One region of the Lysinibacillus sp. ACHW1.5 genome, then DNA from elsewhere that is predicted to be linked to it. Evidence: riboswitches for the same ligand, from Rfam matches in the RefSeq annotation. Region 1 holds a riboswitch; the other holds the start of a gene.
What was found. Region 1 has a riboswitch for preQ1 ahead of queF (preQ(1) synthase). Riboswitches for the same ligand answer to the same signal wherever they lie in the genome.
Positions count from the first base shown of each region.

Region 2: linked by a shared signal. The riboswitch ahead of L6W14_RS02325 (QueT transporter family protein) and the one ahead of queF (preQ(1) synthase) in region 1 are both predicted to bind preQ1.

Region 1 covers NZ_CP091777.1:4,495,310-4,511,275, forward strand. The annotation lists gene L6W14_RS22650 (histidine kinase N-terminal 7TM domain-containing diguanylate cyclase) at 1-1,420, opposite strand, end outside; gene L6W14_RS22655 (BRCT domain-containing protein) at 1,516-1,848, shown strand; gene L6W14_RS22660 (DUF4179 domain-containing protein) at 1,898-2,986, opposite strand; gene L6W14_RS22665 (sigma-70 family RNA polymerase sigma factor) at 2,983-3,537, opposite strand; gene L6W14_RS22670 (peptidylprolyl isomerase) at 3,730-4,404, opposite strand; gene L6W14_RS22675 (leucine-rich repeat domain-containing protein) at 4,560-6,428, opposite strand; gene L6W14_RS22680 (GNAT family N-acetyltransferase) at 6,589-7,599, opposite strand; gene L6W14_RS22685 (tRNA dihydrouridine synthase) at 7,824-8,807, shown strand; gene L6W14_RS22690 (MFS transporter) at 9,009-10,199, shown strand; gene L6W14_RS22695 (VUT family protein) at 10,305-10,844, opposite strand; gene queE (7-carboxy-7-deazaguanine synthase QueE) at 10,886-11,614, opposite strand; gene queD (6-carboxytetrahydropterin synthase QueD) at 11,607-12,077, opposite strand; gene queC (7-cyano-7-deazaguanine synthase QueC) at 12,081-12,740, opposite strand; gene queF (preQ(1) synthase) at 12,845-13,345, opposite strand; PreQ1 riboswitch class I at 13,472-13,518, opposite strand; gene L6W14_RS22720 (S8 family serine peptidase) at 13,828-15,966, shown strand, end outside.
Region 2 covers NZ_CP091777.1:496,174-512,139, reverse strand. The annotation lists gene L6W14_RS02385 (hypothetical protein) at 1-90, opposite strand, end outside; gene L6W14_RS02380 (uracil-DNA glycosylase) at 166-843, opposite strand; gene thiD (bifunctional hydroxymethylpyrimidine kinase/phosphomethylpyrimidine kinase) at 1,019-1,849, shown strand; gene L6W14_RS02370 (acyl-CoA thioesterase) at 1,893-2,441, opposite strand; gene L6W14_RS02365 (hypothetical protein) at 2,638-2,919, shown strand; gene L6W14_RS02360 (YojF family protein) at 3,466-3,816, shown strand; gene bshB2 (bacillithiol biosynthesis deacetylase BshB2) at 3,830-4,519, shown strand; gene L6W14_RS02350 (TerC family protein) at 4,560-5,303, opposite strand; gene ilvA (threonine ammonia-lyase IlvA) at 5,593-6,855, shown strand; gene L6W14_RS02340 (ABC transporter ATP-binding protein) at 7,333-8,127, opposite strand; gene L6W14_RS02335 (ABC transporter permease) at 8,120-9,148, opposite strand; gene L6W14_RS02330 (ABC transporter substrate-binding protein) at 9,234-10,256, opposite strand; PreQ1 riboswitch class I at 10,578-10,622, shown strand; gene L6W14_RS02325 (QueT transporter family protein) at 10,629-11,111, shown strand; T-box leader at 11,180-11,379, shown strand; gene trpB (tryptophan synthase subunit beta) at 11,438-12,601, shown strand; gene L6W14_RS02315 (long-chain fatty acid--CoA ligase) at 12,645-14,264, opposite strand; gene L6W14_RS02310 (L-threonine 3-dehydrogenase) at 14,453-15,406, opposite strand; gene L6W14_RS02305 (methyl-accepting chemotaxis protein) at 15,758-15,966, opposite strand, start outside.

The DNA of each region.
Region 1 (15,966 bases):
TAATAGTAGTACGAATTGCTCCCTCAGTAGTCATAAGTGGCTGGGATTCTACGCTATTACAGAGCAAATTAGCTAATGCTTGCCCCTCTAATAATGTAGAGTCCTTGAGTGCAAGAACAAATTCCTCACCGCCATACCGTGCAAACAGTTCTCCTTTTTTCAACACACTCTGACAAACCTTTACGACATGAACTAGTAATTGATCACCGATAGCATGCCCATACGTATCATTGACGTTTTTAAAATGATCGATGTCCATTAAAATGACAGTAAAAGCTGAGGATGATTCTCTTGCCTCGCTGTAAGCCTGATTACATTGTTGAAAAAAAGCTCGACGATTATAAATTTGTGTAAGTTCATCGTAAAAAGCGAGTTGCTCTAACTGTCTTTGTAGCTCCTTCAACTCTGTTATATCAGTGAAAATAAGTAATAACCCCTTACCATGATTAACATGTTGCAGCTCTGTAACACGCACTTGATAAGTATGATCAGAAAGCACCATCTCGATGTCTTGCGTATTCACCACTGCCTCCAATGTAAATGGCATCAATTGTCCAGTTACTTCAATCCATGTTTCCCCAATATCCCTACCAATCATGAATCTAGTTAGCTGAGGAAATACCTTGCTGCAGGCTTGATTAAACTCTATTAATCGAGCAGATTCATCTAACACAATAACCCCATCATTGATACTATGAAATATTGCATCCTTGGCAACAGGCATCACCCTAAATAATCGTGAGGAATTAATAGACCATAAATATAAAAATGAAGAAGCCCATAATACCATAGGAACAGGATCAACTCCTTGAGGTGTTAAGCCCAATAAATAGATGAATGCTGTTATCATAGGAATAAGTTGACCACACATTAAGGCAATTAATTGTTGCCGGTAGGCCTTAGTAGTCTCTTTCCAATGGATTAATACTAATAAGAAGGATACGAACATACAGCCAAAAGTAAATATGCCATGAATGATATACCATATACCAATTTCCTGATGAACATAAGGTGCCCCTAATATAGGATCTATTTCAAATACTCTATAATGAAAATGGTGTATATCATTTGTAGCAACCATGATTAAGCTAATAAATGGAATGGCAAGAAGAGCCATTATCTTTTTCCTTGTCAGATGAAAGCCTAGGTATTGCATGATAAACAATAATCCGAGAGGCGTTGAAAAAGCCATACCTACATATTGGATGGCCGTCCAAACCTTTATGGCACTCAATGTTGTAGCGATTAAACCAAAAGCAGAGGCAAAACAATATACCGCAATTAATGCGGTATAACTAATAAACAATTGAGCAATTTTTGTATAATTGTAGCGTTTTAGAAATACGTATAAACATAAATACAAATTTAGTACACCTGATGTACAGCTAAGAGTAATGAAAGCAGTCAATTGCGAATTCATGTCTATGTACCTCTTTATATTTTTAATTTTAATGTAGCATACATATAAAATTTTGTGGATTTATTTATCGATTAATTTTTTAAGGAGTAACGAATATGATCAATAAGAATAACTCAGAAATCATTTTCTTTTCTGATCCAGTTGAAAATCTAACCCACCCCTTTTATAACAAACAAATTGTATTCACAGGCGCCCTTTCTACCATGACACGATCCGAAGCCGCCAAACAAGTAAAAGCCTATGGAGGGTATTTACAGGGAGCTGTTACACAACATACTGATTTCGTTGTTCTTGGTAATAAACGTAGGGGTATAAGCGCCAAGCAGCATAAAGCTGAGCAGCTAATTCATCAGGGGCAAGACATTCAAATATTAATAGAAGATGATTTTTTATGGCTTATTTCGATCCCAAAGAAAGATGATAAGTAAAAAGAGTATGTAAGGTTGTTCTTCTTACATACTCTTTAAATTTTTTACTTTATCGGAACGGTACAGCAATAGGCTTTAATGTATATGGCTCTTTTATCGGTTCTAATGCCCCTGTACTATCCTTAATTTTGTATAGACCTACTACAGGGGTAATCATAATCGAGGTAGCTTGTTCATCAAATTTGTTTACAACAATACGTGGAAAATTTTCACGCCCTTTGAAATCTGTAGTATGACTAGTTCCTCTAAAATGAATGACATTATAATCATTCCCTAAATCATCTGTCACAATATAGTCAATGAAAACTCCTCGCCAAGCTTCATTTTCTTTTCCCACCAAGACTTCTTCGGAAAGATAAAATGTTGTAGCGATAGGTGTTTTCGTTATTTTAAAAGCTTCAATTTTTATACCTTCCCCTTCTGTTTTCATACTATCCTTTTCCACCCTTATTGTTTTACTTTCAAGCTTCTCTAAAGTAAATTCAAATGCCCAGTCCCCTGCTACTGAATTATTTACATTATTTAAATCAACAATTTGATTTCCTTGAAAATTAATGTGAACTTCCTCGGGCTTAGAGCCTCTAATGAGTTCAAAAATATACAATACTGCATACTCATTGCTGTTTATCTTTTGAACCATATAATTTGTTGAAGAGCCTCCATATCGATACCTATTTCCAAATTCCTTAGCAGTTAGTTCACGATTGTCACCATATAAAACTGGCCTTTCTCCTAAATCCTTTTCACTTTTAATAGTGTAAGCAATAGTAATATTTTCGCCATCATATACAGCATCTGTGACAGTGACTTCAACTTCATTACTTTCTTGGCTCACTCCGACACTTGTAGAATACTGATCATAATTGTTAAATACATACCTTTCATCATCAATAAACAATTCGAATATACTTCCGATAAACGGTAAATTTGCAGCAAATGTAGGAAACGTATAACCAAGTGTCATGCTGGATGCAATAAAAAAAGTAGCTGCAACAATAAAATTTTTAATGAAATGCCTTTTCTTTTTGACCCTCATGACATTTCTTTTCACTCTCTCTTTTTCAAGCGAGCTCACTTCCATCGGCTCTATATTTATATCAAGATTTAAATCATTAAATTGTTTATACAGCTTTTTCATGTCATACTTCCCCCCAAACGAATTTGCTGTAATCGTTTTTTCCCACGATATAATCGATTATCAATAGCGGCTTTTGTTAAACCACAATGAGTAGCAATTTCTTCGTTTTTCATATTTAAAAAGTATTTCATCGTAAAAATATCACGGTCTAATTGCTCTAATTGCGTCATCATGATGAGCACTTCCTCCGTTGTTGTCTTGATTAAGTATTCCTCTTCAGCCGATATTGCGACTTCACCTGTTTCATTTAGCTCATAAAAATATGGCGTTTTAGACAACCTTCTTTGTTTCGAAATGGCTTTAAACTTTGCTATCGTGCAAATCCATCTTCTAAAATCCTCTTTATCGCCTCTAAATTGTTTAGCATTTTCATAAGCCCCTAGAAATGTATCACTAATACATTCCTCTATTATTTGAGGATCATTATAGGATTTTAGAGCATTATAAATAATCGCTTTGATAATCCCCATATATTCATCAATGACATATTGAAGTGCTTCTTCTCGTTTTTTCTTAAGATGTTTTATAAAATTTTCATCTGTTACCCTCATGCAAACACCCTTTCTTCCACAAACATAAAGGATCCTTTATATAAAACATCGCTCAATCTTAAATTTCTTCTCATATTACTCAAAAATATTTATAATTTCAATTTTTTAACAAATATAAAAGGCTAAATCTCATTGATTTAGCCTTTTTAATGTTTATAGTATAGATTTTAACCAATAGCATTGGGACGAAAACTATTTGTTTACCTTAGGTGCTGGATAATCAAAGCCCTTTGTTTCCACCTCTACCTTTTTCATCTGCTGATCTTCTAGTGGTTTATTTGTAGCATCTCGCTCTGCTCCAACAATGGCATCAACTGTTTCCATACCTGCAATCACCTTGCCAAAAGCAGCATATTTCCCATCAAGATGTGATGCTTCCTTTACCATAATGAAAAATTGTGAGCCTGCTGAGTTTGGATCATCTGAACGAGCCATCGAAATAACACCACGTTCATGCTTCATATTATTTTCAAATCCATTTGAGGTAAACTCACCATCAATCGAATAATCAGGTCCTCCAGTACCATTCCCTTTAGGATCTCCACCCTGAATCATAAAATCAGGAATAACTCGATGGAAAATAAGACCATCATAGAATCCATCTTTTACTAAAGCAATAAAGTTAGCCACTGTATTTGGTGCTACAGTAGGCTCCAATTCAATAACAATTTTTTCATCATTGCTCATCGTAATCGTCACAATTGGATTTTCCCTCACTTTTGACGCATAATCCACTGCTTCTTGTGTTTCTTTAGCTGTGTTTCCCTCAGTTTTCTCACTATCCTTAGCTGTACCACAGCCTGTCAAAACAACAATAATGGCTAGCAGAGATAGCATAAAATACAAACCTTTATTACGTACGAACATATCCTTTCAACTCCTCTTGTTAAGCATCCATTCATTATAAAACTATCCAAACTGTAGGACAAATCCAAGAGAGACAATGACAGAATATTCCTACCATTGTCTCTTTTTATTTCTACTATATTAATTTCGTAGGTTGCTATTAATTCACATTATTTTTAATAAATCATAATACCCTTGTCTAATACAGATTGATTTTGTACCTGATTCCCTAAAATATATAGCTTTTTTAAGTTAGGCAAATTCACTAAAGGTTCTACATTCGAAATAGCATTATTTTCTAAATGAAGCACCTCTATTTGTTGCCAATTTCCCAAGAAATTTAACGATTGTAGTGAATTATCTTGTAAAGTGAATGAACGTAAATTTGTAAAGCCAGCAAAGTAAGGCATGATCTTATCTACTTCTTGCACCCATTCCCCATTACCAATTTGAATGGAAACATCATTTAAAGTTAAATGCTCCAGCACGTTGTTCGTAAATGGCTTGCTATTCACCTGAAAATTACATTCATGACAGTTTAGCATTTTTACATGCTGTAAATTGAATAAGTCATTGGTTTCATAAAAGAGAGTCTCATTTAAATTGATTGCTTGCAAATGAGGTAGGTCATTTAATGAACGAATACCATTAAGAGTTCCATACTCCATGACTGTAAGCTGTTCTAGCTGTGGATATTTCAGTAGCTCTGCACCATTCAATTGCGAATCCGATCCACTTATAGAAACCGTCAAATCTCTTAAAGCGGGTGCCTCTAGCTTTGGTAAAAATGAACTCTTCAGCTCTGCCTTTTTCAAATGGGGCGCTACAATCGATGAAATATCACCATGATAGCCAGTTAACGATAACTCCGTCAATGACGTTAGACTGTTAACCATATCCAACAATTCCACTTGACCAGGAGAAGCTAAACGTAGCTTTGTTAAAGATGACATATTTCTAAGTCTATCTAAATTGATGATATTCATGTTTTCAAGATCTAAAGATTGTAGTTTAGGCATGTTTTGTATAAAATCAAGCGTTTTTAAATTTCTTACTGACGTAAGCTTCAATTCTTGTAATTGAGTCAATGAGTAAAGTGGGCTAAAATCCGTAGCTTCACTAATGTCTATTGCTAACGATTCTAGATTAGTTAGTGTAGACAGCCACTTTAAATCATTAATTGATTTTAAGGAAAGTGATTTCAGCGATAATTTATTTAGAATCTGAAAATCTGTCACCTCTTCAGCCACATAAGATAGTTCTAGCGATTGAAGATTGGGGAACTCTAATAATAAAGCAAGTTCATCATTACTTCTAATTTGGATAGAGAACTCTTTAACATTTGACTTATCACTAAAATATCCTGCGATTTTACTAAATGATTCATTAAAACTACCTGTATAACTTTTTAAGTTTTCAAGATGTTGGAAGCTTACTTTTTCACTTTGTGATATTTCATAATCATTCATGAGCTTTAAAACCGTTAATCCAGTAAAGGCCTCAAAGTCCTTTTGTTCAATTTTTTGCGTATTTAATAATTTATCCATAATGATATAAGTAGAAATTTTAGCTTCCTTATTTGTAAAAGGATCTTCTAGACTATAATCAAAATGCCATTGATCATCAGAATAGTAGGCAGCCAAATATCGAATACTTGCAATCTCTTCTTTTGCTGGCATCGTCTCACCTTTATCAAAAATATCTTTTAAAAAGAACAGAAGAACTTCACTTTCAGGCATTGTTCGAACGGATAGTTCTTCACGGTTTCCATCCTCTGTTTGATTACTACTTAAAAGGAAATACCCAAGGAATACACACATCATGACAATTGGTATCATAAAGAGCAGTTTTAAATTTGTTTTTGGACGGGATGTTGTATTCGGAGAAGCTGTTCCATAATAATTATTAATCGTTTGATCAACATAATAAATTTTATTCTCTTTCAACATGATTTCCGTGTCACAAAAAGGACATTTGAATGTTTGCTCTTCTTTATATTCAATTTTCCCATTACAATTTGGACAATTTAATTTAATAAATTCCACTGGCAGCCCCCCAGCACTATTTTTCCATTAAGCTTAGTTGTCTAAAAAATAAATGTCAATATTTACGAAATATAGGCAAGCAATCTAAAACTAAATTTTAAGTGCCTAGTCAGCTTTTTGAATTCTCCATAACAGCAGAATTGGAAACATCTAACTAAATTTACAATAACCCTATACTTGGATTATTAAAGTTTGCCCAGGCTATATCACTGTTAATGTACCTAACCATTCTATAGGCTACTGGCTTAAAACCGCACTTAGGCCAAAATGTCGATGCAGCAAGATTAGTTATTCTCCAATCTGTAATGATATTCTCATAGCCCGCCTCTTTCATCCTTCTATAGCCTTCATTCATCAGCTTTTTTCCCACGCCTCTTCCCATTTGAGAAGAGTAAGTACCTGCAATCGTTAGCTCTATTGCATGCTCAGGTGTCATCAAATCTGAATGTATAGGATAATATTTTTGAAATCCTAATTCCTGCCCATCCTTTACTGCAACGAAACATGTATCATCATTCTCCTCTACTATATTTTTATATGAGTCTTTTATGCTCATGACAACCTCAGGGAATACAGGCTCAAATGTAGGTGCGGAATTTTGATACGATTGAATGATCTTAGACATTTTCCCCAGCATTTCACTATCCATTTTATTTGCAACCCTAATCTCTGCATTACATATATTCTCAAATGGTTTATAATCCCCAATGTTCATGACCCCATGTACTTGTTGTATAGAAAAGCTTAATCGTTGGTAGGCATCATAGTAAGCCTGATTTCCAAGAGGGATGATCGTGTAATGCATAAAGCAACCTTGCTCTAGCCATACCACTGAAATCTCTGCATATAATTTTCTAATAAGCTCAGCGGATTGATCCTTTCTGATTGCCAATCCTTCATAGGGTACCCATACATGTCTGCCTCTTAGAGAGTCATTCTTGATGACTCCGATTAAATATCCTACTAGGTCATCTTTAATAAATGCTCCAATCCCCTTAATAGTATGATGAGCAAATAAGTTTTCAAGCATATTTGTTATATGTTCAGCATGAAGACAGCTGTTGTTTAGAAATGGATATACTTCACCCTCAAGGCTCTGTCTATTTTCGAGTAATTCAGCCATTGTGGGTACATCATTCACATCGATTGTTTTATATTTATATTTTCCCACTTCAACTCTCCCCCTAAATTTCTACATTATATTACATATTATATCATTATAGATAATACAGGATTTTGTTGGATATTTTTAATTACTTTCTAATCTATGAGAGCCAAAGTCTAATTACAATGATGAATTTCTATCCTTAAGCTAAGCCAATTAACTATGTAGAAATAAAATAAATATGATATCTTTTTGCAAGGTAGTATTTTGGAAAGAGAGGATTTTTAGCAATGAATCAAAAAAATTTCTGGCTTGATTTACCACGGCCATTCTTCATTTTAGCTCCAATGGAGGATGTGACAGATGTTGTATTTCGTCATGTCATTCAAGAAGCAGGGAGACCCGATGTATATTTTACGGAATTCACCAATACGACGAGCTATTGTCATCCAGAAGGGTTAGATAATGTGCGTAACCGCTTAGCTTTTACAGAAGATGAACAGCCTATTGTTGCACATATTTGGGGGGACAACCCTGAACATTTTCGTCAAATGAGTATTGGTATGAAGGAACTAGGCTTTAAGGGAATTGATATTAATATGGGCTGCCCAGTTGATAATGTAGCAGAAAGAGGTAAAGGAGCTGGATTAATTCTTTATCCTGAACGAGCCGCAGATATTATTCAAGCAGCCAAAGCAGGGGGCTTACCCGTTAGTGTCAAAACAAGACTTGGCTTTACAGATGTAGCAGAATGGCGTGAGTGGCTTACACATATTTTAAAACAGGATATCGCCAATCTTTCTATTCATCTCCGTACACGGGAAGAGATGAGCAAGGTCGCTGCACATTGGGAATTAATTGGAGATATCAAAAAACTACGTGATGAAGTTGCTCCCAACACATTACTGACGATCAACGGTGATATTCCTGATCGTTTAACAGGTCTAAAACTAGTTGAGCAATACGGTATCGATGGTGTAATGATTGGGCGCGGGGTGTTTTCAAACCCATTTGCCTTTGAAAAGGAACCTAAAGAGCATAGTGCCAAAGAATACCTTAATTTACTATACTTACACCTTAATCTTCATGACCACTATTCCAAGGAATTCGAAACACGTTCATTTAAAGCATTACAACGTTTCTTTAAAATATATGTACGTGGCTTCAAAGGGGCTAGTCAATTGAGAGTTCAATTACTGGGTGCACATTCTACGGATGAAGTCCGTGAATTACTAGCTACGTATATTGCCCACGAACTAAAGGAGAAAAAATAAGAGGAGATTGGCTATCGCCACTCTCCTTTTTATTTGCTTTTACTTGTAATCAAATCCTTCTTTAGAGGAGAATTGTCTAAAACAAACACTAGCATATAGGGAAAACTAATCTAATTTCTCATAAAAACATTTTATGATATGATGTTTAAATTGTGTGTCTACTAAGTAACACCGTTATATTCATCAAAGAAAGAGGTATTTATGCATCATACACAGTTATCCAAACAACATTGGTTACTTATCTTAACACTTGCATTATTAACATTTGTTCTCGGGACAAGCGAATTTGTTATTGTTGGGATCTTAACTGAAATTTCTTCAAGCCTTCATATGACAAATGCAAAAGCAGGCACACTCGTTTCTGCGTTCGCCATCACATTTGCCATCGCTACACCACTCGTGATGTCAGCAACAAGCCATTTTCCAAAGCGTAAATGGATGTTGTTTTTGATAGGTTCCTTCATTGCCTTAAATGCTCTGTGTGTAATTTCAACGAGCTATATTATGCTCCTTATACTTCGAGTTATGACCGCGATTGTAACAGGTGTATTGATCTCTCTAGCCATGATTGTTGCAAGCGAAACCATGCCGATTAATAAACGCGGCCTTGCTATATCATTTGTTTTCGGTGGTTTTACACTGGCCAATGTAGTTGGAGTACCCATTGGAATTGTAATCGCTGAATGGTACGGCTGGAATGCCACTTTTATGTTAACCACTCTTCTCGGAGGGTTGGCGTTTGCGGCATCTTTTTTTGTCTTACCTACTCGACTCAGCCAAGTACGAAGCTCAATACGGGATCAATTTTCTTTAATGATTCAGCCTCGAATTTTAATTGCCTTTTTCATTCCTGCTCTCGGGTTTGGTGCAACCTATGCAGTCTTTACGTACCTTGTTCCTATTTTAAAGGGAATGGGTGCACCAAATAATTCTATAAGTTTAATCTTATTCGGCTACGGCTTTCTTTCGATTTTCAGCAACATTCTTGCCGGTAAAATTGCCACTCACAATGCCATCGGCCGACTTCGGTTTGTCTTTCTCGCACAAGCTATTGTATTGACAAGCTTATTTTGGACAACAAACCATTTTATTTTAGGATTAGCGAACATCGGACTAATGTCACTAATGGCCATCCTCTTAACAACATCTACTCAACTTTATTTAATAGATTTGGCCGAAATTTATAAACCAGATGCTAAAGGACTCGCTGCTTCTCTTATGCCCGTGGCAAGTAACGTAGGCATCGCTTTTGGGTCTGCATTAGGCGGCATTGTATATCATCAAGGAAATTTGATGAATGTCACATGGGTCGGTGGTATAGTTGCCGTCAGTGCAAGTCTACTAACTTTCTTTAGTTATCATTTAGACCTTAAACAAAAGAAAACAGCATAAAAAATGCAAGAGGTACCTTAGAAAGAATATAAATCAAACAGACCCATTCGAATAAAGCGAATGGGTCTGCTTACATGTAATCCGTATCTTCATAATAAGGAATAATTATTCTGAAATAATATATTCCCCTTTCATTGGACCAATTTTATTTAAAATAATTGCACCAATCATTTGTATAATTGTCTTCACAATAATTTGCCCCAAAATGGCGGCAGGTACCGCTTCCCATGGCAATATATTGGCACCAAGTGGACTTAAGCCGATTACTACGAAAATTGCAGAATCTAGAAATCCTCCAACAATACCACTGTAGAACACACGCCAAGCCATTGGTAATTTTAATCGAGTATAAATTTCAGTATCAGCCGTTTCAGCGACAACAAATGATAGTGCTGAGGCTACTACAATTAAAAGTGTATCACCTAGTAGGAATGACACCACAGCTGATAAAATTAAAGCTGTAATAATAAATAAATACGTCTTTTTTCTACCATATTTATTTTGTACTAGATCCCGAAAAATAAAGGTTGCCCCAATTAAAAGCGTTCCCATTGGGACAATAAACATACCAAAATGGAATGGTGCAAATGCTGCCGTTACCACATTAGCAATAACAATAGATAATAAATAAAATAATATTCTCAAACTATTACTCCTCAAGTAAATTTAATTTTTGTAAGAGTACCCTACACGCCTCTTTTATTTCCCCAAACAAGGGCATGTAACTGTGGCAGTACCTTAACATCTCTTAAATCCTCATCCTTCATTACTCTATCAATTAGTGCACGATATTTATCCAATAAATGCATTATTAATAGTGAATCATCAGTTGTCGTGAGATTATCATTACCGACTTGAAGATAAAAGGGAATCATGGGATATCGATGGTGAATTTGTTTAGCATAATCGTAATCCTCTTGATTAAAAACGACTATTTTAAGGGATACATGGTGATTATTGTTTCGATATTCAAGTTTTTCGAAGATATAAGAAAGCACCGAGTAATCTGTGGTCATCCCAGAGCTAGGTGGTTTTGGTGAAATTGTCAGTTCATCAACCTCATACATCCATTTTTGCCACCTACTCCCCTGTGTTTCCACCCCAATTTGTATATCATTTTCTTTTAAAATGGCAATAAGCTCTGCTAGATTCGGATTGAGTGCAGGATTACCCCCTGAAATCGTAACAAATGAAAAACCATTGCCTCCAAGCCGCTTCAGCTCAGACCAAATCTCTTCCGCTGTCATTTGGACAATAAGGTGCTTTCCACTGCCATCCCACGTAAACGATGAATCACACCAAGAACAGGAATAATCGCAGCCCGCAGTTCTTACAAACATTGTCTTCTGGCCAACGATCATACCCTCTCCTTGAATCGTTGGCCCAAAAATCTCGATAACAGGTACTTTACTCAACTTCCATCCACTCCCTTCTAGCTTCTGCATAGCTTGTTGGAGTCTCGTAAAGCCTGATAAACTCTACACGTACACCGTTATATCCTTCATCACGCAAGGCCTCAGTCAACTTTTCGTAAATCCAAACAACAATATTCTCTGCCGTCGTATTCATGAGTGGAAGCGTTTCATTTAAATAACGGTGATCCAAATGAATCTCTATTTTTTGTTTCCATATTTCTTTTATATCGCCGAAATCGATCATCAAACCACGTTCATCAGTGTAGCCACTCAGTCCTAATATGACTCGATAGGTATGCCCGTGTAGATTTTTACATTTCCCTTCATAATGATGTAGATGATGGGCAGCATCGAAGGTAAATTCTTTGCTTATGAGAACACGCTTTGCATGATATTTCAATTGATTTCTTTGAATATCCACATCAATTCTCTGGAGTCTCTCAACGATTTTAAAATCTGACATGCCTTAAGACTCCTTCCTATAACTTAAATACTCATCAAGCCCTTTATTTCGTAATTTACATGCTGGGCATTCACCACATCCATCTGCTATAACACCGTTATAGCAAGTCAACGTTCTTTGTCGTACAAACTCAAGTGCCCCAAGCTGATCAGCTAATTCCCATGTTTGTGCCTTATTCAGCCACATCAAGGGTGTATCAATCACAAAGGAATCATCCATCGATAAATTTAACGTTACATTTAAGGATTTAATAAAGACATCTCGGCAATCCGGATAGCCACTAAAATCAGTTTCACAAACACCTGTTACAATATGCTTTGCCCCTACTTGGCTCGCTAAAACGCCCGCAAATGAAAGAAAAAGGAGATTGCGGCCAGGCACAAAAGTCGATGGGAGCTCACCATTTTCTCCGTCCTTCACCTTTATGTCTTGTCGTGTCAATGCATTCGGAGCAAGTTGATTCAGGAGAGACATATCAAGTATGTGATGCTTGATACCAAGCTCCTCTGTTATCACCTTCGCACAGTCAATTTCAAGACGGTGCCTTTGACCATAATCGAAAGTTACTGCCTCAATCTCTTCAAAGCGTTCTTTTGCCCAGAACAAACAAGTTGTGCTGTCCTGACCTCCACTAAATACTACAATTGCTTTTTCCTTTTTCATCTATAAAAACTCCCTTATATCGAAAAAACAGCACTCTAAGAAAAAGTGCTGCTTTCTTCTTAGTTTTTTTAAGAGGGTAGCTAAAAACCTCTGTCTTGCTTCATTTATCGATTATCAATTTTTTCTGGGTTAAGATCGTGGTTCATTAAACGATAATTGGCGATTTCTTCGTATTTAGTTCCTGGCTTCCCATAGTTACACCATGGATCAATCGAGATACCCCCACGTGGAGTAAATTTCCCCCAAACCTCTATATATCTTGGATCAAGTAATGCAATTAAATCATTCATAATGATATTCACGCAATCTTCATGGAAATCGCCGTGATTTCTAAAACTGAATAAATACAACTTTAGAGATTTACTTTCAACAATTTTTTTATCTGGGATATATGAAATGTACATCGTAGCAAAATCCGGCTGATTTGTAAGCGGACATAAACTAGTAAACTCTGGGCAATTAAACTTAACAAAATAATCTCGATTAGCATGAAGATTATCCACTGCCTCTAATACCTCAGGTGCATAATCATAGGAATACTTTGTACCTTGATTACCTAATAGGGTCAAATCCTTTAATCCTTCTTCATGACTTCTGCCAGACATAAAAAAACCTCCTTGTAAAATGTTTCCCAACACTTTTCAAGAGAGGCATCACCAATCATTCTATTTAAAACATAAGTAAACAGATAAAAAAAAGCCACGTCCGATATGGACATGGCATATTGTCATGTTTCCATAGTTTTTTATAGAGGGTATCAGCTATGAACCTCTCCCGTTCTAGTCCGGGCATTCTTTTCTTCAATATCGTACAAAAAATAATACAGGACGTCAAATAGATTTTTTATAAAACTCTTAAATGATAAAAAGTACGAATTACTGTAAGTCTATACTCATTTGAAAGTTCTACTTTTTTATTAAATTACTAGGAAAATAGAATTAATCCATTTTTGACAAAGTAATACTAATTATCAATATTTTGAGATTTTTCAATATTCCGATATTCGAATTATCTCACCTGTGATAAATTGGAAATATCACATTAAACTGAAAAGTGTGATAATTAAGAGCGGAGGGAGAAATGAGATTTGAAAAAGTTTAAGTTTACGAAGTTTTTAAGTAGTATGATAGCTTTCGTTATGGTGCTTTTTCTATTGGTTCCATTATCGAGTGCTAATGCTGAAGATTCGAAGCCATTCAAGCAGGATAGCCAAAGTGAAAGTATATTTCAATTAAAGGCGGCTATCGCTGAACAGCTAAGCTTGTCTAAAGATGGTCCAACTCTTCACGAAAGCTTACAAAATGTATCAGGCAATCAAGAAGTTGCAGTCATCGTACATTTATCTGAAAAGCCTGTGGCACTAGAGCAAGGAATGAGCCAATTGAAAGGCCAAAAGTTCTCTAATGCGCGAGCAAATGAAGTTCGATCAAATGTAAAATCTCAACAAGCACAAGTTAAGAAAGAATTAGCTACTAAAAATGTTCAAATGACTCAAGGCTACACATTTGATACTGTTTTAAACGGTTTTGCAGCAACTGTGAAAGCAAATGATCTCCCAAAGCTGCTTTCAATAGAAGGAATAACATTAATTGAACCTGATGCAATTGTTTACGCATCTGAAGATAATACAATGAAATCATCAGAACTGATTAAGGAAGATCAATTAGAGGCTCAAATGAATACAAGTATTTCTTTCCTCGGCATCGAACAGCTTTGGAATGAAGGAATTGAAGGACAAGGTATAAAGGTAGCAGTATTAGATACTGGTATTGACACAGATCACCCTGAGTTCGCCGGAATTTACAAGGGTGGGAAAAACTTCATTCCAAATTCATCAACTTACACAAAGCCTCGGGCAGATGACGATGCATCGGAAACCTTGCCTTCTGAGCGTCCTGCTGGAACACCTGAATTTAATGAAAAGGGAAGCTCGTTCTATACTTCTCACGGTACTCATGTTGCTGGAACTATTGCAGCAATTGGAGCTAACAATTTCGGCATTAAAGGAATTGCTCCAAAAGTAGACCTTTATGCTTACCGTGTTCTTGGTGCATATGGAAGTGGGGCTACATCTGGTATTGTTAAAGCAATTGAAACGGCTGTCACAGAAAAAATGGACATAATCAACCTTTCTCTTGGTGGGGGGGCTAACTCTGAAACGGACGCTGGTTCATTTGCTATTAATAATGCAATGATGGCTGGAACAATCGGAGTAATTGCAACAGGGAACTCCGGCCCAAATCGAGGAACAATGGGCACGCCTGCAACCGCTCGTTTAGGAATTGCTGTGGGTAACACAACAAATCCAGAAACAATGTATAACGGTGAAGTGAATGTTACAGTTGGTGACTACAACTTAACAAAACAGCTCCCATTAATGGGAACAACTTTTGGAAGGGATTTAGCAACACAGCTTCAAGGAGAATTTGACCTAGTTGCTATTCCTGGAAACGGAGAAGTAAAAGACTATGAGGGAATCGATGTAGAAGGTAAAGTGGCATTAATCTCTCGTGGCAGTATCGCATTTGTTGATAAAATTGCGAATGCAAAGGCAAATGGAGCAGTCGCCACAATTATTCATAACTTTGCTGGTGGAACAAATGCACCTAATATTTCAGGTACATTCCTGGGTGATTCTTTTGCTTTTCTACCAACATTTGATATGTCCCAAACGGATGGCAATGCAATTCGTGCTGCATTAGCCGGTGGAACTGGAAAAGTTAGCTTTAGTCAATTTACTTCTACAAAGACACTGGGAGATGAAGTAAACGATTCAAGTTCCCGTGGCCCATCTACGCCAAACTTTGATATTAAACCAGATGTAAGTGCACCTGGAACAAACATTATGTCAACGATTCCAATGTATAAAAAGGATTTCCCTGATGCTGATTACGCAGAGGCATATGATCGTAAAACAGGAACTTCTATGGCAACACCGCATATTACAGGTATTGTTGCATTACTTAAACAAGCAAATCCTGATTGGAATGCGTTCGACATAAAAGTGGCGCTTTCTAATACAGCAAAGGTTTTAGATAAAACAAAATACGATGTGTTCTCTCAAGGTGCAGGTCGTGTAAATGCTTATGCTGCAGCACATCCAGAAATTCTTGCCTATGCATTGGATAGTGCAATTTTAGATGGAACAGGAGCTGTTTCAGAAAACTTAAAAGGGACAGTTACTTTTGGTCCACAATCACTTAAAGACCAGGATATTTCCGTAACA
Region 2 (15,966 bases), 560 kb from region 1:
TGTTTTAAAGCCATAAGCTGCACATGCGCGTGGGTTTTGAGGGTCCCAGGTTACTTTAAAAAATTGACACTTAAAACAATTCACCTTCATCAATGTCCCTCACTTTCTTCTATATTAAATGTAACATGATTGCTAAAGCGTATAAAGCAAACGATTTGTGCCAATCTATTCTAAACACCAATCAATCGGCTGCTTGCCCCACTCCACTAATTGTTGGTTAATCTTTGAATAAGGTTTACTACCAAAGAATCCTCGATAAGCACTTAATGGACTTGGGTGTGGCGCTTCGAGTATGACATGTGGTGTTTTATATTTTCGGATTAATTGCTTTTTGCGTTGCGCTGGTTTGCCCCACAATACAAAAATTAGTGGTTCTTCCCTTGCAGCTAATAGATCGATAACAGCATCGGTAAATTGCTCCCACCCTTGTTCTTTATGGGAATTCGCTTGTCCTGCTCGAACTGTAAGAACCGTATTTAATAGCATAACACCCTGTTCAGCCCACTTTGTTAGCGTTCCATTTTGAGGAATTGGACAGCCTAAATCATCCTGTAGCTCTTGAAACATATTCCGTAAGCTAGGAGGATGTGGAATACCTGGTTTAACAGAAAAGCTTAGCCCATGCGCTTGATTAGGCCCATGATAAGGGTCTTGTCCCAAAATAACAACCTTCACATCATGATATGCTGTTGTATAAAATGCGTTCATCACATCATTCATTGGTGGATAAATAGTTTGTGTCGAATATTCATTTGCGACAAATTGACGTAGTTTTTGATAATATGGTTTTTCTAATTCTTCTTTGAGTACTTCTTGCCAATCATTCGGGAATACTTGTTTCATCGTTCTTTAAGCCCCTTTCTCTTCTTACAACGGTACAAAAAATGAAAGATGAATTCAAGCATCAGTTGAAACTGACCATATAAAAATATAGTATTCTGGCTATTTTTATAGAATCAGAATCGGACTATACTAGATGTTAATTTTATAACTCTTAACGATAAAGGAGATCCTTTACATGACTCTAAAAAAAACATTAACAATTGCAGGTTCAGATACATCAGGCGGTGCAGGAATGCAAGCTGACCTTAAAACATTCCAAGAGCACGGTACATATGGGATGGTGGCATTAACAGTTGTCGTAACAATGGACCCTAATGGCTGGACACATAACGTCACACCTTTGCCAACCGATTTACTACAAAAACAAATTGACACAGCTCTTTCCACAGGAATTGATGCCATTAAGACAGGGATGCTCTCCACAGAAGAAATTATTCGTATTGCTGGAAAGGCTATTGCAAATTCAGGGACTTCAAATATTGTCATCGATCCTGTTATGGTATGTAAAGGTGACGATGAAGTACTGAATCCAGGTAACACAGATGCCATGATTCAGCATCTTTTACCACTAGCAGCAGTAACAACACCAAACCTTTTTGAAGCTGGACAATTAGCTGGCACAGGTACACCCAAAAACATTGACGACATGAAGATTGCCGCTCGTAAAATCCATGAACTAGGGGCTAAAGCTGTTGTCATTAAAGGTGGAAAAGCTCTAGCTACTGAAAAAGCAATAGACTTATTCTTTGATGGTGAAACATTCTACTTATTAGAATCTGAAAAAGTTCCATCTACAAATAACCACGGTGCAGGCTGTACTTTTGCTGCCTCTGTCACAGCGAACCTTGCGAATGGTCTTACTATTAAAGATTCTGTTATTGAAGCAAAAGAGTTTGTATCCGCAGCTATTGCACATGGCTGGGCGCTAAATGAATATGTAGGTCCTGTCATGCATGGTGCGAAATCTCGCTTTGGTGCTCCACACGTAACAGTAACAGAAATATAAGGATGAAAGGGATGTCTCAAAGTCATTTGAGACATCCCTTTTTTTACATATAATTCTCCATCATTTCTAGCCGATAATCCCATGGATCATTCATAGATATAAATTGCGCTAACGCTTTACTTTCCTTTTTACGTTCTGCACGGGCCTTCGCTCGTTCTGAAGCTGTTTCATGCAATTTTGTCTCTTCTACTGTTTCAGGAATTACTCGTGGGACCAGTGCTGGTTTGTTATTTTCATCCAATGCCACGAAAGTTAATAATGCAGTCGCTGCCACCTTTCTCTCCCCAGTTTTCAAGTTTTCAGAAATGACTTTGACAAAAACCTCCATAGAAGATCTTCCCGTCCAAGCTACATAGGATTCGAAATAAACCGAATCTGTTGGGCGAATGGGATGTAGGAAATCGACTGAATCAGTTGAGGCTGTAACACAATCTCTTCTGCTATGCTTTGCAGCTGAAATGGAAGCAACTTGATCAATATCGCTCATCAACCGTCCGCCAAATAATGTATTATGATTATTCACATCGTTTGGAAATACACGACTTGTACGCATCACTCTTGATTCCTTACAATATTTAAAGTCCTTATTCACTCCAGTTCCCCCTCTAAACATCTTGTTTATTCCTACTATAATGCTATATTTAAATGGAAAAATCAATGTAATTATTAGAAAATTACAAATACTAAACAATTATTTAATGATGAGTATTTATCCGATAAAGATTAAAATTGGACAAGATACGTTAATGCCTCATACCCCATATATTAGCTGTATGGGAGGGGAAAAAATGAAAAAAAACAAGGTAGAAGACTTAACGGAAGAATCAGGTTTACTAGCTGGAGAAATCACCTCTTCAAAAGTTGAAGTAATTGCCTCCATCATATTAACACTTGGTTACTCATTATCCACCCTTGCCACAATATTGGCTCTGCAGGAGGAGGAAGAATTGGCACAAGCCAAAACTACTGAAACCCAAGATCAAAATCTTTATATGAAGCAAATGTTTAAACAATTACAAAATGTTAATAATCGTTTAGATACAATAGAACGAAAGCTCAATCGATACTAACAAATACATAGCCTACATTAATTTTCAATAAAAAACCGCGACTCTCCGTCATAAAGAGAGTCGCGGTTTTTATTATACTATGATAATGAGCTTCATTTTTCTTCCCTTTTTCACAGCTACCTTGCATCACCTGTTCAAGGAACGTCATCTATTGTACCAAGATAGAATTCATTATTTCCGAAATAATACTACTTCAACAGGTGGAGCTGTTTACACACACGAATTAGGAAGAAGTCATGGTTGCAATATCTTTTTATATGTGAAAACGGATACAATGCGAAACGACACAGTTTGTACATATTTATTTTCACACTCCCTATATTGATACATTACAATAATTTTTTCAAGAATATTGCTTAAGGACTTGTCATAGATTTAGAGATGATGATTTATTTCCCTGGATGCTAACACTTTCAAAAAATTTGGACCAAATGGCGCTAAGGTTTGTAAATATAAATCATCAATTTTTTTATCAAAGCAATCAATTTCCCTTTGCGAATTTTTTTTACTATACTTAAAGGAGAAATGATCGAGAGGAGTGTTAAGATGCAAGAAGTACAAGTAGAGACGTTGCAAAAATTGCTGAATTCTTTCGCCAACAAAGACGTTTATATTCATCTTGAGACGACAAACGGATCTTATGCAGCACACTATGATGAACAGTTTTTTAATGCAGGTGCTTTTATTCGCAATGCTAAAATTAACTATGAGCTTGCTAAGGTTGTAGATAATGCACCTCATCGTGTGGGTTTAAAATTACCTCATGGCTGGGTTTATGCTCAAGGCATTACACATTTTGAATTAGATGATTTAGGCCGTTTATTAATGGCTGGACTAGACTACTCTGGAAAATTGGCGATTGCGCTTGAAATTAGTGAAACGCCATTTACTTACTAAGGGGGACGACTATTTGAATTTACAACCACAACGTCATATTTTAATTGTGTACCCTCACCCAGATGATGAGGCTTTCTCAGTTGCGGGAACCATCGCCTACTATACAAAGAAAATGAATACACCTGTTACATATGCCTGTTTAACATTAGGCGAAATGGGACGTAATTTAGGCAATCCACCCTTTGCTACACGCGAGTCTTTACCTGAAATCCGTCGTAAGGAATTGGTTGCAGCGGCAGAGGCAATGGGTATTCAAGATTTACGCATGCTTGGTCTACGTGATAAAACAATAGAATTTGAAGATGATGAGAAAATGGTAAAATTAATGGAAGGGCTAATCGAAGAACTAATGCCTTCTTTAATTTTCACATTTTTACCTGGCTTTGCTGTTCACCCAGACCATGAAGCAACAGCACGGGCTGTAGTTGAAGCTGTACGTCGTATGCCAAAGGCTGCTCGTCCACAAATATTCGGTTGTGCCTTCGCCAATGATACGATTGAAAAAAATGGTGAACCACATGTGGTCTATGATATTCGGGAAATGCGAATGGACAAATTAAAAGCATTACAAGCCCATGCGTCTCAGACTGGTTGGATGATGCAGGAGACTGAAAAGCGTATTGATGACGGCGAACCAATGAGCGAGAGCTGGCTTAATGTTGAAAAGTTCTATATTGTTGACCCAGATAAATATGTAAAATAAGTAAAGTACTGTTCTCATTTTGGAGAACAGTACTTTTTAATTAGGCAGCTCTTACCCTCTTCATCATATGCACAATGATCGTGATGAAAAAAGCAATCACTAAGAAAAGAAAGAATAAATAATGAGGGATGTGGATATTGAAAACACTTACTAACATTTTTAAGCCGATGACACCTATAATTATGAAGGCTGTTGCTTCAAGCTCTGGTATTTTTTCAATGATGATTAAAAAAACACCTGCAATCGTCCTCATCATTAATATGCCTAACATCCCTCCAATTAAAAGCACCCAGACCTGATCTGATATCGCAAACGCAGCAAAGATTGAGTCAATTGAAAAAGCAATATCCATTAGCTCAACAGAAATGACAGTTGCCCAAAACGTGCCGAAAAGACGCACCATCCATCCTGACCTCTTTACCTCTTTTACACTATCCTCATTCCCTATGTGAAGGAAATGAGCTACACAAAGCCAACCTAAATACAAAGCACCTAATACTTTAATAAACCAAAATTCTACTAGATAAACACCTATGCCAATAAATAAAAATCTAAAAAAATAGGCACCTAGCATACCATACATTAATGCCCGTTTTCGCTGTTTATCTGGTAAATGTTTCACTAGTACCGCTAATACCAGTGCATTATCTGCCGACAGCAAACCTTCTATAATAATTAATGAGGATATTAGTCCCCAGGAGACAGGGTCCATTAGTACTTCTTGCCACATCGCCAAATCAAAAAACTTCCAATATGTTGATAAAATCCCTTGAATGATTTCCACTACATACCCTCCTACTTGTCCTAAGCTAATCTAGTATATGCTTGACCATTTTTGTTATGAGAGTCGTATTTTTTAGATTTGAAACAACAGATTTTCTCCCCTTAAATTGAGCTAATTCTAGGTCTGAGACATTGCTTCTTTATAAAATAATTAGCTATATCAAGATAAAACGCTTACATCATAAAATAGACACGGAAAATTTAGAATTTACTAAAAATTAATCACAAAAAGCAAATAAAGTGTGCTATCATAGATAAATGTTTTAAACGTATAACGGAGGATGAATACTATGGAAGTTGCTGATACTAGAACCGTGCAAGTGGAGAATGTCCTGATTGCACATCATTTTTTAAAAGATGTAGTTGTGCACACACCACTACAAAAAAACGACTATTTATCCGAGAAATACGGAGCTAATATTTATATTAAACGCGAAGATTTACAGCATGTACGCTCATTCAAGCTTCGTGGTGCCTATTATAAAATTAAAAAAATCGAGGATGAAGCGCGCAATGCTGGGGTTGTCTGTGCAAGTGCAGGCAATCATGCACAAGGTGTAGCTTATGCCTGTGCCCAATTAAAAATTCAAGCAAGCATTTTTATGCCACAAACAACGCCGAAGCAAAAAATAGACCAAGTACGTATGTTTGGTCGTGAATATGTGGAAATTATTTTAGCAGGAGATACATTCGATGATTCTGCTGAAAGCGCGTTGAGCTATTGTGAAGAGCATGGTAAAATCTTCATTCATCCATTTGATGATTTTGATGTCATTGCTGGTCAAGGAACGGTAGCGGTAGAAATTATGAATGATATGGAGGAGCCAATCGACTACGTATTCGGAAGTATTGGCGGTGGTGGCTTAATGTCAGGCGTGTCTGCCTACATTAAAAATCTCTCTCCTACTAGTAAAATTATTGGTGTGGAGCCTGCTGGTGCTGGTAGTATGAAGGCTGCCTTTGCTGAAGGTGGCGCAGTTGCTCTTGATTGGATTGATAAATTCGTTGATGGTGCTGCAGTAAAATGCGTCGGTCATCATACTTATGATGTTTGCCGTCGCTATTTAGATGATATTGTTCTTGTACCTGAAGGCAAGGTATGTACGACCATTCTAGATCTATATAATAAACATGCGATTATCGCTGAGCCTGCAGGAGCATTATCAGTGGCAGCTCTTGATTTTTATAAAGAAGAAATTAAAGGTAAGTCAGTCGTTGTCATCATCAGTGGTGGGAATAATGACATTGGACGAATGCAGGAGATTAAAGAAAAGTCACTTATACACGAAGGCTTACTTTACTACTTCATCGTCAGCTTCCCTCAGCGTGCCGGAGCATTACGTCAATTCCTCACTAGTGTACTTGGACCAAACGATGACATTACTACCTTTGAATATACCAAGAAAAATAATAAAGAAAGTGGCCCTGCACTAGTCGGCATTGAGTTAGGTGATCGTGCTGAATATGAAGGACTACTTGCCCGAATGGATGAATTCGGCTTCAAATACAAAGAAGTAAACAACGATATTCAACTATTTGGCTTACTCGTTTAAAATCAAGAGCCTCACTTCTCTGAAAGTGAGGCTTTTTTATGTGATAAAATTTATCAATCGTTTTATTTCCCTAAATAAAAATTATTAAAACTAGTTGATGTTGAAAAAACAATATCGTCTGCGGAAAGAGACATTCTGGCAAGGCGAGGGATCGATATCTGTTCCGCCAGCGTCCAGGTGGCATCTGATGAGCCGCTAAATCCCCTAAGAGCTGACTCCTCTCCAATCAACCCATTTGAAACTGTGTCCTTTCATTTTCTATCATACTAACACTGTGGAAAAACGATGTGTGACAACGCCCCTCCATAAAGAGTAGTGAGGACCTTTGCTAAATTGATGAGCTGGATTGGAGGGCTACTTGACTCCCATGAGATAGAACGGAATCCCACTTAAGAAATCAAGTATTTTCACCATTCATAAAAATACTTTTCTAACACTATAAAAAAACGCCCATACAAGTGTATGAGCGTTTCGATATTAACCTAATAGAGCACGGTCTGAATTCATTTTTTCCCCACGAATACGTTCAAACTCGGACATTAAATCAGGGATTGTTAATTCATGTTTGCGATCTTCACCAACTTCTAAAATGATTTGGCCTTTATCCATCATAATAAGACGATTCCCTAAGTCTAATGCTTGCTGCATATTGTGCGTTACCATTAATGTGGTTAAATTATCTTTTTCCACTAAGTATTTCGTAATACGGGTAATTAATTCTGCACGTGATGGATCAAGTGCAGCTGTATGCTCATCTAGCAATAAAATAGATGGCTTTGTGAAGGTAGCCATTAAGAGCGACAAAGCTTGACGTTCCCCACCTGAAAGTAAACCTACCTTAGCAGAAAGACGATTCTCAAGATTCAAACCAAGCATCGCTAGCGATTCTTTAAAAAATTCACGACGCTTTTTGTCCACACCATTGCGTAGCCCTCTATGTTTATTTCGAGAGTATGCTAATGCTAGATTTTCTTCAATTGTCATCGTAGGTGCAGTTCCTGCCATTGGGTCCTGGAAGACACGCCCAATGTATTGAGAGCGTTTATATTCAGGCAAACTTGTCACATCATTACCATCAATCAATACTGTACCGAAATCGGGTGTTAAAGCACCTGAAATCATATTCATCATCGTTGATTTACCTGCACCATTACTACCTATAATTGTCACAAAATCACCGGGCTTTAAATGTAGGTTGATCTCCGCAAGTGCAATCTTCTCATCAGGTGTTCCTTCATTAAATACCTTATTAATACCATGTAATTTAAGCAAGGCCGTTACCTCCCTGCTCTACTTTTTTTACTTGTGAAAGTTCTGCAGCACGTTTAGCTTTACGTTTACGTTCTTTACTCTTATTAATAAATTGCGGTAAGATCAGCGCCAAAATAACGATGATCGCTGTAATTAATTTCATGTCTCCTGAATCAAGGAAATCTACACGTAATGCTAAAGCTAATATAATACGATAAATGATGGCTCCTGCAATAACTGCAAACGTTGTACGGATAATAGTTTTAGTCCCAAAAATAGCTTCACCAATAATAACGGATGCGAGACCGATCACAATCATACCAATCCCCATACTAACATCAGAGAACTTCGAATATTGTGCGATTAAAGCTCCAGAAAATGCGACAAGCGCATTGGAAAGACCTAGCCCCAAAATGATAAGTGTATCTGTATTTGCAGAGAAGCTGCGAATCATTCGTTTATTATCACCAGTTGCTCGGATAGCTAGCCCAACTTCTGTCTTTAAGAACCAGTCTGCTATTAACTTAATTAAAATCGTGATGATTAATACAACAATCAGCACACTCCATGTACCTGGTACATGCTGAAAGCCTATGCTTTTTAATAGGTTATTGATAGCATCATCGATCCCTAAATTACTCCAAAAAGATTGAAACTTTGAAAAGATTGTTTCAGAGTTTAGTAGTGGAATATTCGGGCGACCTATCGTATTTTCTGCAGTTAACCCCATGATACGTAGATTAATTGAATATAAAGCAATCATCATTAAAATTCCTGATAAAAGCGGGTTAATCTTTCCTTTCGTGTGAAGAATTCCTGTCATACATCCAGCAATAAATCCAGCAACAATTGCCACTAAAGTCGCTAAGATTGGGTGGTAGCCAAGCAAAACCATTGTTGCTGCAGTTGCCGCCCCTGTTACAAAGCTTCCATCAACCGTTAAATCCGGAAAATCTAACACCCGAAATGTTAAATATACACCAAGTGCCATAATTGCATAGATGATTCCTTGCTCCACTGCGCCAAATAATGCTAAAAACATCGTTGAATCATCTCCTAAATCTCTTTATTATTTATATCGCTTGTAAAATGAAGATAAAGCGGGGATAGTTCTCCCCCGCTTCGTTTTACTGTTCTAGAATTTCTGCACCCCAAGAATCTTTCATTTCGATGCCTAAATCATCCGCTACTTTTTTATTGATTAATAGTTTCAGATTTTGAGGATATTGTGCTGGTGTATCAGCAGGTGTTGCTTCACCTTTTAAAATTTTCACAGCCATTTGACCTGCTTCATAACCGATATCGAAATATTCAAATCCATAAGCCGCTAAACCACCACGTGCCACAGAATCTAATTCTCCTACGATTAATGGTAATTTATTCGTATTGGCAACATCAATTACCGATTCTAAAGCAGAAACTACTGTGTTATCAGTAATAATATAGAAAGCATCTACTTTACCAATTAGAGATTCTGTCGCTTGCTTTACATCTGCTGAAGTGGATGCTGATGCTTCTACCACCGTTAAACCTTGTTCATCCATAACCTTTTTCACTTCTGAAACTTGGGCAACTGAGTTTTGCTCACCCGCATTGTAGACCATCCCTACTTTTTTCGCACCAAGGTCTTTTAAGAATGCTACTGTTTTAGAAATCGTTTCAGGATGTAGATCAATTGTGCCTGTAATATTTTTCCCTGGCTTCTCCATTGAGTCGATTAGCTGTGCACCAACAGCATCTGTAACCGATGTAAAAATAATTGGAATATCACTTGTTGCTGTTGCAGCTGCTTGTGCAGAAGGTGTAGAGTTAGCAAAAATTAAATCTACGTTTGCACTCACTAGATTGTTAGCAATCGTTGTGTTAAGGCTGTTATCTCCCTGTGCAATTTGTGGATCGTATTCAACTTTTAAGCCAGCATCTTCAATTGCTTTTTTAAAGCCTTCCGTTGCTGCGTTTAACGATGGATGCTCAACAATTTGAGTAATCCCGATTTTATATGTTTTATCGTCTGCATTTCCGCTCTCACTTGCATTGTTTTTTTCATTTCCTTTTGAATCTGCTGTACCTGAGCCACCGCTACCACAAGCAGCAAGAAGCAACACTAATCCAAAAAGAAGGAATGACAACTTCTTTACATTGCTTTTCACAAATAATCCCCCCGATTATATTCTCGAATATCTATCGCACTTTATCCAAACAAAGTGTGAATGTATCGCTATATTATCGTTATTATCGAGCTCCGTCAACAACATTATGAATGTTCTGACTTTTAAAAGTGACAAAATATTTTAGTTTTTCATTTAATTTGGCGCTTTAAACCGCTAAACTACGCTGTTTTAGTTAATCGATTTCTTTTTTCAACATAGTAAAAAATATTTATGACAATTTTGCGACGATAGGACATTATAGACAAAGTCTGACATTTGACTTCTACTAGATATCTATAATAGAATATTTACTTGTGTGAAAGCACCGTGGTTCGTAACCATCCCACGAAAAAAAACTAAGGAGAAATGAATATGAAAATAAAATTTTTAGCAGCAAGTGGTATCATTGCAGCTCTATATATAGCTGTAACCATGCTTGTTGCCCCATTTGGTTTTACAGAGGTACAGTTCCGAGTATCTGAGATGTTTAACCATTTAGTGGCCTTTAATCCACGCTTTGCCGTAGGGATTATTATTGGTGTATTGATTTCTAATCTCTTTTCACCACTTGGCATTTACGATTTAGTGTTTGGTGTAGGTCATTCAATGATTACTCTTGGCCTGTTTATTTTAATCTGTAAATTTGTCAAAAATATTTGGGCACGTTTAATTATTAATACATTGCTCTTTACATGTACTATGTTTATCATTGCCTTTGAGCTGAACTTGGCTTTAGAGTTGCCATTTTTCTGGACTTGGCTAACCGTCGCGGCGGGTGAATTTGTTGTATTAGCTGTAGGTGCACCGATTATGTATGTATTAAACAAACGCCTTGACTTTAAAAATTTGATTTAACTGACGGATCTTTTTAGATTCGTCTTTTTTCTTGACACTATTCTGAAAATACTCTACAATTCTTTCTAATAAATGCAAGGAAGAAGAGTAGTAGCAAGCATTGTTACTTTTAGAGAGCTGGTGGTTGGTGCAAACCAGTAGTACAGACTTGTGAATGGACTTCAGAGCAGCCTTATCAAATGTAAGGCCGTTTCGCTCCCCGTTACCGGAGCAGGAAAGCGCGCAAAAATTGCGAATGAAGGTGGCACCACGGTTACTCGTCCTTTTTATGAGGGATTGGAGTGGCTTTTTTTTTGGAAAAATTAGCATAGAGGAGTCGAGTTAAGATGAGTACAGTAGTAGAAAAAAAGGGATATTTCGGTGAATTTGGTGGAAGCTTTGTTCCAAAGGAGCTTCAAAATGTTTTAAATAGACTAGATGAGAATTTTCAAAAGTATAAAGAGGATGATGATTTTAAGCAAGAATTAGATTACTATTTCCGTGAATATGTCGGTCGTAAATCCCCTCTTTATTTTGCAGAGAATTTAACAAAGCAATTAGGTGGCGCAAAAATCTATTTAAAACGTGAAGACCTTAACCACACAGGCTCCCATAAAATCAATAATGTATTAGGACAAATTTTACTAGCTAAACGTATGGGAGCAAATCGCGTGATTGCCGAAACAGGGGCAGGTCAACATGGTGTAGCAACAGCTACAGCGTGTGCCATGTTTGGAATGGATTGCACGATTTATATGGGCTTGGAAGATACAAAACGTCAGGCATTGAACGTATTTCGCATGGAACTTCTCGGCGCGAAAGTTGTAGCTGTCGATAAAGGGCAAGGCCGCTTAAAGGATGCAGTAGATGAGGCATTCGCTGACTTAGTAGAAAACTATGAAACAACCTTCTATTTATTAGGCTCAGCAGTTGGACCACATCCCTTCCCATCAATGGTTAAACATTTTCAATCAGTGATTAGCCGCGAAAGTCGTGAACAGATATTAGAAAAGGAAGGAAAGCTGCCGACAGCTGTTCTTGCCTGTGTAGGAGGCGGTAGTAATGCCATTGGGGCATTTGCTGATTATATTGCAGACGAAGATGTTCGTCTTATTGGAATAGAGCCAGACAAAGCTGCTACCTTAAACGAAGGAACACCAGGAGAGCTACACGGCTTCAAATGTTTAGTACTTCAGGACGCAGAAGGTAACCCACTCCCTACCTATTCAATAGCAGCTGGTTTAGATTATCCAGGTGCGGGACCTGAGCATAGCCATTTGAAAACAATCGGCCGTGCTGAGTATGTGACCGTGACAAATGAAGAGGTTTTAGATGCCTTCCAAGTACTTTCTAAGGTTGAAGGTATTATTCCTGCTCTTGAAAGCTCACATGCAGTCGCACATGCTCTAAAATTAGCACCAACTTTATCATCTGGGGAAAGCATTATTATTAATATCTCTGGTCGTGGCGATAAAGACGTTGAACAAGTCTTCCATATGCTAACTAAATAACTCAAAAAAGAGCGACTTCCATTTACGGAAATCGCTCTTTTACCTATACCAATGATTTAGGATAAATTTCTGCTACATTATCTCGCAGCTTCGCTTTCAGGAATTTTCCGACAGATGTCTTTGGAATTTCTTCTAGAAAGACGACTGCATCTGGTACCCACCACTTGGCAAATTGATTTTCTAAAAAAGCAAGAAGCTCTGGTTCAGTTACTGATTGTCCCTCTTTCAATACAACGCAAGCTAATGGACGCTCCTGCCATTTAGCATGGGGCATGGCAATGACAGCCGCTTCTAAAACGGCATCATGAGTCATCAGCGCATTTTCCAAATCAACAGAGGAAATCCATTCCCCACCTGATTTAATAAGATCCTTCGTACGGTCCGTAATTTTAATAAAGCCATCTGCTGTTCGTACAGCAATATCACCAGTATATAACCAACCATCTCGATAGGCATCTGCTGTTCGCTCATCACGATAGTATTCGTTGGAAATCCATGGGCCTTTTAAACGTAATTCCCCCATTGTTTCGCCATCCCAAGGTACCTCCCCCGCCTCATTAATAATACTAGATTCGATACCTGCCATTGTCATCCCTTGCATCGCTCGAGCTTCAATACGCTTTTCAATCGGCCAATCTTCCATCCATGACATATAATTAGACAATGCCACGATTGGTGTAGTTTCCGTCATGCCGTAGACAACAATATAAGGAATCCCATATTTTTCTTCAAATGTCCGAATGAGTCGAGTTGGTGAAGCCGATCCACCACAGCATATCGCTCTTAAAGAACTAATATCTCGTTCTTTCTTTTCCTGCTCCTGTAGGGCACCTATCCAAATGGTTGGAACACCAGCAGTTAATGTAACCTTTTCTTGTTCGATTAAATCCATTATTAATGCTGAAGTAAATTGTGGACCTGGTAGAACTTGTGTAGCACCCACATTGACACTAGCAAAAGGCAAGCCCCATGCATTTGCATGAAACATGGGTACAATCGGCATCACGACATCTCTTTCCGCAATTCCCATAGAGTCAGACATACTCAGCATGATACTGTGTAATACTAAACCCCGATGGGAATAGACAACCCCCTTTGGATTCCCTGTTGTGGCGCTTGTATAGCACATACCGGCAGGTGCTTCTTCATCAATATCCTCTGGAAATTGAAATTCTTCATCAGCAGTAGCTAATATGTCCTCATAGGATAAAACATTTTGTAATGTAGTCTTTGGCAAAGCTGGTTCATCCGTCATAATGATATAATGTTTCACTGTATCAAGTTTTGGCGCAATATTTTCAATGATCGGTAATAAATCTACATCTACCATTAAAATCTCATCTTCTGCATGATTAATAATATAGATCAAATGCTCTTCTGATAAACGAATATTTACCATGTGTAAGATTGCCCCTGAGCAAGGCACAGCAAAATAAGCTTCTAAATGTCGATGCTGATTCCACGCAAAGGAGCCGACTTTTGTTCCTCTTGTCATCCCAAGCTTCGTAAGGGCATCTGCTAAACGACGCGTTCTTTTTGCCCACTGCCCATATGTTAAACGATGTATTTTGTGTGGGCTTGTCCGTGAAATAATTGATTTTCTTGCAAAATAGCTCTCTGCTCGTTTAAAAAAACTAGTTAAAACTAATGGTGCTTGCATCATAAAACCCATCATCCCTTCATTTGTGAATTTCCCCTTGTGAAATTATCATAGTATCAATTTAACTGAATACTATTAATATTCCGAATATTATTATATTTTAATTTCATAATTTAATCTATATATTCCAATAATTTTCTTTTAAATATAAAAAAACGGATGAAGTCTAGTCTTCACCCGTTGCCTATCTATTATGAAATTGCTTTTTTATGCAGTTTAATTTTCAATTTTTCTAACATATCTACCGTCATTTTAGCTAAATCATATTCTGCTTTGAAGCCCCATTCTTTTTGAGCCGCTTCAATATTTAAAGAGTTTGGCCAGCTATCTGCAATGGCCTGACGAACAGGATCTACCTGATAGCTCATTGTAAAATTTGGTAAGTGTTTCTTGATTTCAGCCGCGATTTGCGAAGGTTCGAAGCTCATGGCTGTAATATTAAAAGCATTGCGATGAACAAGCTTACTACCGTCTGCTTCCATTAAATCTACAATAGCTTGTAAGGCATCTGGCATGTACATCATATCCATAAATGTACCTTCCTGAATATACGATGTATATTTGCCTTGTTCGATGGCTTCATAGAAAATTTCTACTGCATAATCTGTTGTACCACCACCTGGAGGTGTTACATAAGAAATTAGCCCTGGGAAGCGTACTCCGCGTGTATCAACACCAAAACGATTGAAGTAATAATCGCATAATAACTCACCCGCTACCTTATTTACCCCATACATAGTTGTTGGTCTTTGCAAAGTATCCTGTGGTGTATCTTCCTTAGGTGTAGACGGACCAAACGCACCAATTGAGCTTGGCGTGAAAAATTGCATATTTAACTCACGTGAAACTTCTAACGCATTCATTAATCCACCCATATTTAAATTCCAAGCTAACAATGGATTTCTCTCTGCTGTAGCTGATAATAATGCTGCTAAATGCATCATCGTATCTGCACCGAAGTCCTTTGCTAAATCATGCATTCTTTGTCCATCTGTCACGTCCAATATTTCAAATGGGCCCTTAGTATGTTCAAGCTTTCTAATGTCTGTAGCAAGTATATTGTCCTCTCCATAAATACCACGAAGTTTTTCTACTAGCTCAGAACCAATTTGACCAAGTGCTCCAGTAACAATAATCTTTTTCATTTCCCAAAACCTCCACATGTGAACAATTGTACTTTCTGAAAGTACAAAAATATATTAATAAACATTGATTTAATAACACTTTCAATGAAATTCATTATAATGTGTTCGTTTTGAAAATACAACAATTATATTAACAATATTCCTTACAAAGAACATACAATCCCTTATTCACAGTATATGAGGTCATGAAAAATATTGTGCTACAAAAATATACAAAACACATTTGTACACCTCAAAAACACAAAACTTTTGCACTTTCATAAGCTAGTTTTGTAACCATGCAAAAAAAGAATCTTCTTTGCTATTTTTTGCAAAGAAGACCCTTTTCGAATATTATTCTTTAATATTAAATTATATCGAAAAACGTTTGACAGCTATTTGCAAAACTTTTGATACTTTGCGCAATTCCTTAATATAATTATGGAACTGTTGCTGAGCTGTTAATTGATCAGCTGTTAACGTAGCTACATGCTTAGTAGACACGGCATTCGTATCAGATAAGGCTGTCAGCATACCTGCATCCTCACTTACCTTCTTCGTGTGATTGGCAATCTCTTGAA